One region of the Paenibacillus sp. J31R120 genome, then DNA from elsewhere that is predicted to be linked to it. Evidence: predicted binding sites of a transcription regulator. Region 1 holds the regulator's gene; the other holds the start of a gene.

Evidence for each region. Region 1 encodes LexA, which represses DNA repair genes until DNA is damaged. Its sites were predicted from a motif close to CGAACATATGTTCG; they were not measured.
Region 2: the regulator LexA is predicted to act here: its motif matches at 1,859-1,872, upstream of AC0YNW_RS06975 (carbohydrate kinase).

Annotation. Positions count from the first base shown of each region.
Region 1 is NZ_JBWDNN010000003.1:270,516-273,946, reverse strand. Features, by position in the region: gene AC0YNW_RS13615 (ABC transporter ATP-binding protein) at 1-1,013, shown strand, start outside; gene AC0YNW_RS13610 (hypothetical protein) at 1,148-1,345, shown strand; gene AC0YNW_RS13605 (YjfB family protein) at 1,458-1,634, opposite strand; gene lexA (transcriptional repressor LexA) at 1,797-2,417, opposite strand.
Region 2 is NZ_JBWDNN010000002.1:77,620-81,050, reverse strand. Features, by position in the region: gene AC0YNW_RS06980 (response regulator) at 1-456, shown strand, start outside; gene AC0YNW_RS06975 (carbohydrate kinase) at 544-1,638, opposite strand; gene AC0YNW_RS06970 (NupC/NupG family nucleoside CNT transporter) at 1,965-3,146, shown strand; gene AC0YNW_RS06965 (nucleoside hydrolase) at 3,170-3,431, shown strand, end outside.

The sequences.
Region 1 (3,431 bases):
GCGGGATGCTTCTGTTCGCCTTGCATACCGGATCAACCGGGGGGCTGGTGATCGGTCAATATGTTGCGCTCGCCCAAGCGTTATTCAGCTCCCAGTCGCTTATGCAAGGGCTGGCCCAGGGCTACTCCAACATTCATCAGGGCTTGCTACACGCGAATGAGATGATTTCATTTGTGAATCTTCCTGAAGGGAACGGGAAGGAGGGAGACCAGGAGTTTCCGTCTCCAATCCGGCAAGGCATAACGGTAGAGCAGCTGTCCTTTCACTATGACGGGGCTCCTGGTCCGGCGATCGACAGCATAAGCTTTTCAATAGGAGCGGGCGAAACGATTGCCATTGTCGGGGACAACGGAGCGGGCAAGAGCACGCTGGCCAAATGCTTGCTTGGATTATACGCTCCGGACAAAGGCTCCATTGCAGTTGACGGGATAGCGTATGCGCATCTAACTTCCGACAGCCTTCGAAGCCGCATGAGCGCGATCTTTCAAGACTTTGTCCAGTTTCCCTTTCCCGTATGGGAGAATATTGGTTTAGGAGCAATCAGCGACCTGAGCAACCGGGACAAGCTTCAGACATCCAGCGAAGAAGCGAATACCGCTTCCTTTATCGATAAGCTGCCCCAGGGATGGGATACTGTCCTTGGTGTTCAATTCGACGGCGGCCATGAGCTGTCCTATGGTCAATGGCAGCGTATCGCGCTGAATCGGGCTTTCTACCGGGAGTTTGAGCTCATTGTATTGGACGAGCCTACTGCTTCGCTTGATCCCATGACCGAAGCGGCTATCTTTGAGAACCTGATGAAGTTAACGAGTGGCAAAACATCGGTTTTTATTACTCATCGGCTTGGCAGCTGCCGGTTTGCAGATCGTATTCTGGTGCTAAAGGATGGCCGTCTTGTGGAAGAGGGCCATCATGATGCATTAATGAGCCGGAATGGCGAGTACGCTGCGATGTTCCGCAAGCAAGCGGGCTGGTATACGAAGGAATGGGAGGAGCAGGCGCTTGGCGTGTAACCGCCGGTGCTGCTCCTTTTTCAGCTGGCCTCACGTCTTGCGATTAACGGCTGAAAATAGTTAAAAACTTCATGTGACACGAACGTATGTTTTGGATATAATGAGAACATACATTCGTTCAGGCGGTGATTGGCATGGAGAGATTTCTCGGAAAAGTTGTACAGCTCATCTACATCGACAGGAAGAGAAATGTATCGATTCGTGATGTGCGGATTATTTCGGTAAAGGGCAAGCAATTCAAAGCTTATTGCTACTCGGCTGGGGCTATGCGTATCTTTAATGAGGATCATGTGGTGGATGTGGAAGTCTCCAAACAAGCCGGTAAAGCGTAGCAGGAAGAGATACGGGTTAGTTTTGGCAAGACGGAGTCAGACATTGGTCTAGGGTACTTCAACTGAAAAAGGAAACCAAAAGAAAAACCCGCAAACATCGCGGGTTGATTCATTACGCTCGAAGATCCAAGTTTTGACCGAGATTAGGGTCGAGGCTCTTGCCGATCATGTCTGCCAGCTGTTGTCCTTGCTGTTCAGCTTGTCCTTTGGCGATGCTAAGCATCTTGATGCCTACGGATTGGGCCAGCTTTGATTGGCCTAATGCTATCGATAATGCGCCAATATCCAAGTTATACACCTCCTACTAGCTATATCGGCAACTGACCTGTAAGGATGAAGGTACGATTCGGCAGTGTGGTGAACGAAGGGTGGAGGATTTAAGATAATATCTTTTATAATAAAAGGCTGCTGGAATGAATCATTCATTCCAGCAGCCTTCTTCTTGTGTAAATTAGTGAATATCGCGGAACAATCCGATGACCTTGCCGAGAATCGTGACGTTCTTCAGGCGGATTGGCTCCATCGTAGCGTTCTCTGGCTGGAGACGGATATGATCCTTCTCCTTATAGAACGTCTTGACGGTTGCCTCATCATCCTCCGTCATTGCAACAACGATCTCGCCGTTGTTCGCCGTCTGCTGCTGGCGAACGATGACGTAGTCGCCATTATGTATGCCCGCTTCAATCATACTTTCGCCGATAACGTTAAGAATAAAGACCTTGCTGTCCCCCACATAATGGGAAGGAAGGGGGAAATAATCCTCTATGTTCTCCGTAGCCGTAATCGGAATGCCGGCGGTAACCTTGCCCACGATCGGCACTTGCGCGACTGGAAACGGAATGACGTTGTCATTGTCGTCTTGGTTCAGGATCTCGATAGCGCGAGGCTTGGTAGGGTCGCGGCGGATGAAGCCTTTCTTCTCCAGCCTGTCCAGATGGCCGTGAACGGTGGAACTGGACAGCAGACCAACGGCTTCTGCGATTTCCCGAACGGAGGGCGGGTAACCCTTCTCCCGAACTTCCTGCTTGATAAATTCAAGGATCGAATGTTGCCGTTTGGACAGCTTCGACACGTACATCATCTCCATTCTTCTTATTGTGTCAAATTATAACACAGAACCGAAGTTCGTACAAACATAAGTTCTTAAGCACAAAGGTTCGTATTTTAGTATCGAACTTTAGTGTATTCTAGCCAAATTAAAGTAGTTGAGTATATGTAATCAACTGTACCCGCAAAAAGCTAAATTGACGTCTTGTTTGAATAATCGGAAACTTTAACCAAGACTATGCAGCGTTAACAATGGTAGCACTCCGAGAGCGCTGAATTGTAAAAGATCGATGTACCTGATCGCAACATTTCAGCTTGAAACGCTCAAATAGATTGTTAGCCAGCAGTTTGAGCAACATTGATTGAAGAAACGCTATATGTCATGGCTCTCACGCCCTAATGGTGACTACCCCTTCATACTGCCAGAACAGGTCAAATTCGAACTGAGGATGATCGTCGTCGTATGTTGTATCTTGCTGATAACAACGACCTGCCTTGTATTGTCCCAACTTGTTGCTTAGTAGCACAAGAAGACGATACCTTCAATGACCCAATCTTATTCGACGAGGTGTGTCCAATGTTAGCAGGCATATGCTAGGCAAGAAGTTTGGTCCACTTCAGTTTGCCGACATATCCAATAGATTGCAACTCCCAATAGTCGTAGAAATCTTCGTCGCCAAAACCTACATAGCTGACTTTTCGTTCATCTAGATGCTTTAACGTCTGCATGGTAAATGGAAGGATATCACTAGAACTGCCTGTATTGCCTGATCGAAGCATGGCATTGATATGATGATTGACGCCAACAGAGGAGTCGTGCAGATTACCAAAAACGTTTCAACAGACGAATCCAAATCGAGAATAGCATGTTCGGGCAGTGTGGGAACGATGATGTCGAGAATCAGTTCCCTCAGCTTTGGTAGGAATGAATCCTGTGTCATGCCAAAACGGAGCAACTCCTATTGTGATAAGGAAGACGACCGCCTTGCCCATAACGGATTAAGGGATCCTGTCTAGCGATTTATAATGAAAGCTACGC
Region 2 (3,431 bases), on a different contig from region 1:
CCGATGACCCCGAATACGGTTAAGCAGCTGGACGAACGCCTTCAGAAATATTATGGCCAGCGGCAGAAGCCGGCACCAAAGAAGGAGCTGCTTGTCCAGCTGTACGGAGAAGCCCATGTAAAGAAAGACGAGCATCCCATTAAATGGCCTACTCGCATAACCGAAGAGCTATTTTATTACTTTCTACTTCATGAGAATAAGTTATGCTTAAAGTGGCGAATCATCGATGATCTCTGGCCCCATGTCGAGGAGAAACGGGCGCTTCCCAATCTGTATAACACCATCTATCGCATGCGTCAGCTCTTTATGGAGCTCGGTGTCCCTATCGTCATCGAACGAATCAACGATGGTTACATCATGAGCACCAACAACAGCATTGTAATCGAGCCCAAAGAACAGCCGGATGCGCTCCTGCTGGAGTCAAAAGGGTACTTGTGGGCATATCGGTTGGAATGAGGGAAATTGAGGGTGTGCACATACATAAATCCAATCGAAAAAACCCGGCCATATACGGCCGGGTTTTATAGTGATAGCGAGCAACCTTTATCGTGAATACTCCTGTACAACTTCATACATTTTTTCGGGCCTTAATAAAGTGCTAATGGAATCTTCCGTTTGAAGGGTTAGAGCCGCGCCGGCAAGTCCCAGCTGGCATGCGCTATGCAGCGATTCATTGTTCATAATGCCATACATGGCACAAGAAGCAAAAGCGTCGCCAACCCCTGTGATGTCCACAATATCCGTTAGAAAAGAAGGCAAGTGCCCCGATTCCTCCGAAGAGGAATAATAGGCCCCCTGATCGCCCAGTGTGATAATCACATTTTTAACGCCGCGCGCTCTAATCTTTTCACATGCGATCTCACAATCTTCAATGGAATCGATCTTCATGTCGGCAAGCACCTCTGCTTCAACCCGGTTCGGGAGCAGCAGCTCTACTCCGTCCAGCCGATAAGGAAGCTTATGTGTCTTGGCTACAGATGCAGGGTCTATATACAAAGGAATATGTTCCTCGGCACAGCGTTTGATGATATAGCTTATACAGTCCTTGGGAATATTCGTATCCAAAAAAACAGCTTGTGCCGAAATAATATGGGACCATTTCTCCTCGAACATGGATACGGTCATTTTTTCGTATATGTGCATATCATCCATCGAGACTACGCTCTCTCCCGTTGGGTCCAGAAGAGTGATGAAAATTCCTGTTCGCTCAGTCGGCATCACCCAAACTTGGCTGACATCAACACCTTGGCTTTTGATTTCATTCAGGATCCAGTTGCCCTCTTTGTCGTCTCCAACACAGGTCATAATGGACGTATTACAGCGGAGCCGGCTTAAATTTTCTACAACGTTGCGTGCCGCTCCGCCGCAAGATTCATTGATTTTGACCGGATTGGAGGAAGAAAAACTGACCGTCTGATTCGAGCGCGCAATCTTGTCAATGTTAGCCCCTCCGATACAAACAATTGACGATTCCTCCCGTAAAATATAGGCCCGTCCTTTAATTTCACCGCGTCTGGTCAAGCTGGCAATATAATTGGCAACCGTCGGACGGGATAAACCAACCTTAGCGGATAACTCTTGCTGTGATATAAAAGGATTCATTCTTATATAGTCCAAAATTTGCTGTTCTTTATCCACGAAGCAACCCCATTTCTACTTGTCATCCTTAAGTACCAACCTCGTGTATGTTCCCTATCTTTATTATACAACTAAATCTACCTCCAGAATAAATTCATGCAGCTGTGGCATGCGAAATTTAGCATGATGTATGGCTTGTCAGGCATATTCAGGAACCTGATCAAATTTTGCATATTGACATCTCAACATGAAAGCGTATACTAAACATATGTTTTCAACATAAACTTTTGTTTGTTCGAATTTAGGGGGTGTAAATTGGCTGTTAGTTATGGTGAGGACAAGTCAATCTTGCATGAGACATTGGCATTAACATGGAGGAGATATACATGAATTTTATTTTCTTGCTAACTGGCCTTCTTCTTGTTTTTATTATTGGTTTCTTAGTAAGCAACAATCGCAAAAAAATAAAATACAAACGTGTTCTGATCATGTTAGCCGTACAAATCCTTTTGGTGTACTTCATGATGAACACGAGCATAGGAATCACTGCGATTACAAAAGTGGGCTTGCTTTTTGAAAAGCTGATGAGCATTGCCAATGCGGGCATCCAATTTGTATTTGGAGGCATGGCAAATGAGGGTCAAACTCCGTTTTTCCTTGGCGTGTTAATGCCGCTTGTTTTCATGTCTGTACTAATCGGAATTCTGAATTACATCAAGGTTTTGCCTTTCATCATCAAATATTTAGGCCTGTTCCTTAGCAAAATTACCGGTATGGGCAGACTTGAAAGCTATTTTGCCATATCTACATCTGCGCTTGGACAGCCGGAAGTCTTCTTGACCATTCTCAAGCAAATCCCGCTTCTGTCCAAAGAAAGACTCTACACCATTTGTACATCCGCGATGAGTGCAATAAGCATGGCGATGGTTGGCGCATACGCCAATATGCTGGAGCCTAAATTTGTTGTAACGGCTGTTGTCTTGAATATTTTCAGTGCTCTTATCGTGGCCAATATTATTAACCCCTATGATCTGGATGAGAATGAGGACTTGGTTGAAGTTGAGGAAAAAGAACGGCTTCCTTTCTTCCGAATGGTCGGAGAGAGCGTCACGGATGGTTTTAAAATCGCCATTATTGTTGGCGCCATGCTGCTAGGATTTATCTCCCTAATGGAAATGGTGAATGTGATTTTCCAAAGCACATTGCACATCTCATTCGATACGGTTATTGGTTATATCTTCGCGCCAATAGCTTTCCTGATGGGTGTTCCATGGTCAGAAGCGGTACAAGCTGGCGGCATTATGGCGACCAAGCTGATTACGAATGAATTTGTAGCGATGTTGAGTTTTGGCAATATGACAGGTGAATTCTCATCCAGGACGGTTGCTATTGTATCTGTCTATCTGGTTAGCTTCGCTAACTTCGGAACGCTCGGCATTATTTCCGGCTCCATCAAAGCGATTAGCGACAAGCAAGGAGATCATGTTGCGAAGTTTGCTCTTAAATTGCTGCTGGGCTCAACGTTGGCTTCTGTTATTTCAGGCACCATGATAGGTCTAGTCATGTAAATAAAACTTAGAGGTGAAAGATAATGACATCAAGAAAAATTATTTTGGATTGTGACCCCGGACATGATGACGCCATTGCGATTATTTTAGCTGCTGCTCAGCCGCAGTTGGAGATATTAGCGATTACAACGGTTTCCGGAAATGCAGAAATCGATAAAACGACTCAAAATGCGCTGAAGGTTTGTGATTTGATTTCATTAAATAAGGTCATTGTCTCGAAAGGGGCAAGCGAGCCTATGGTTCGGTTACGCGAAACGGCGCCCGGCATTCATGGCGATTCCGGCT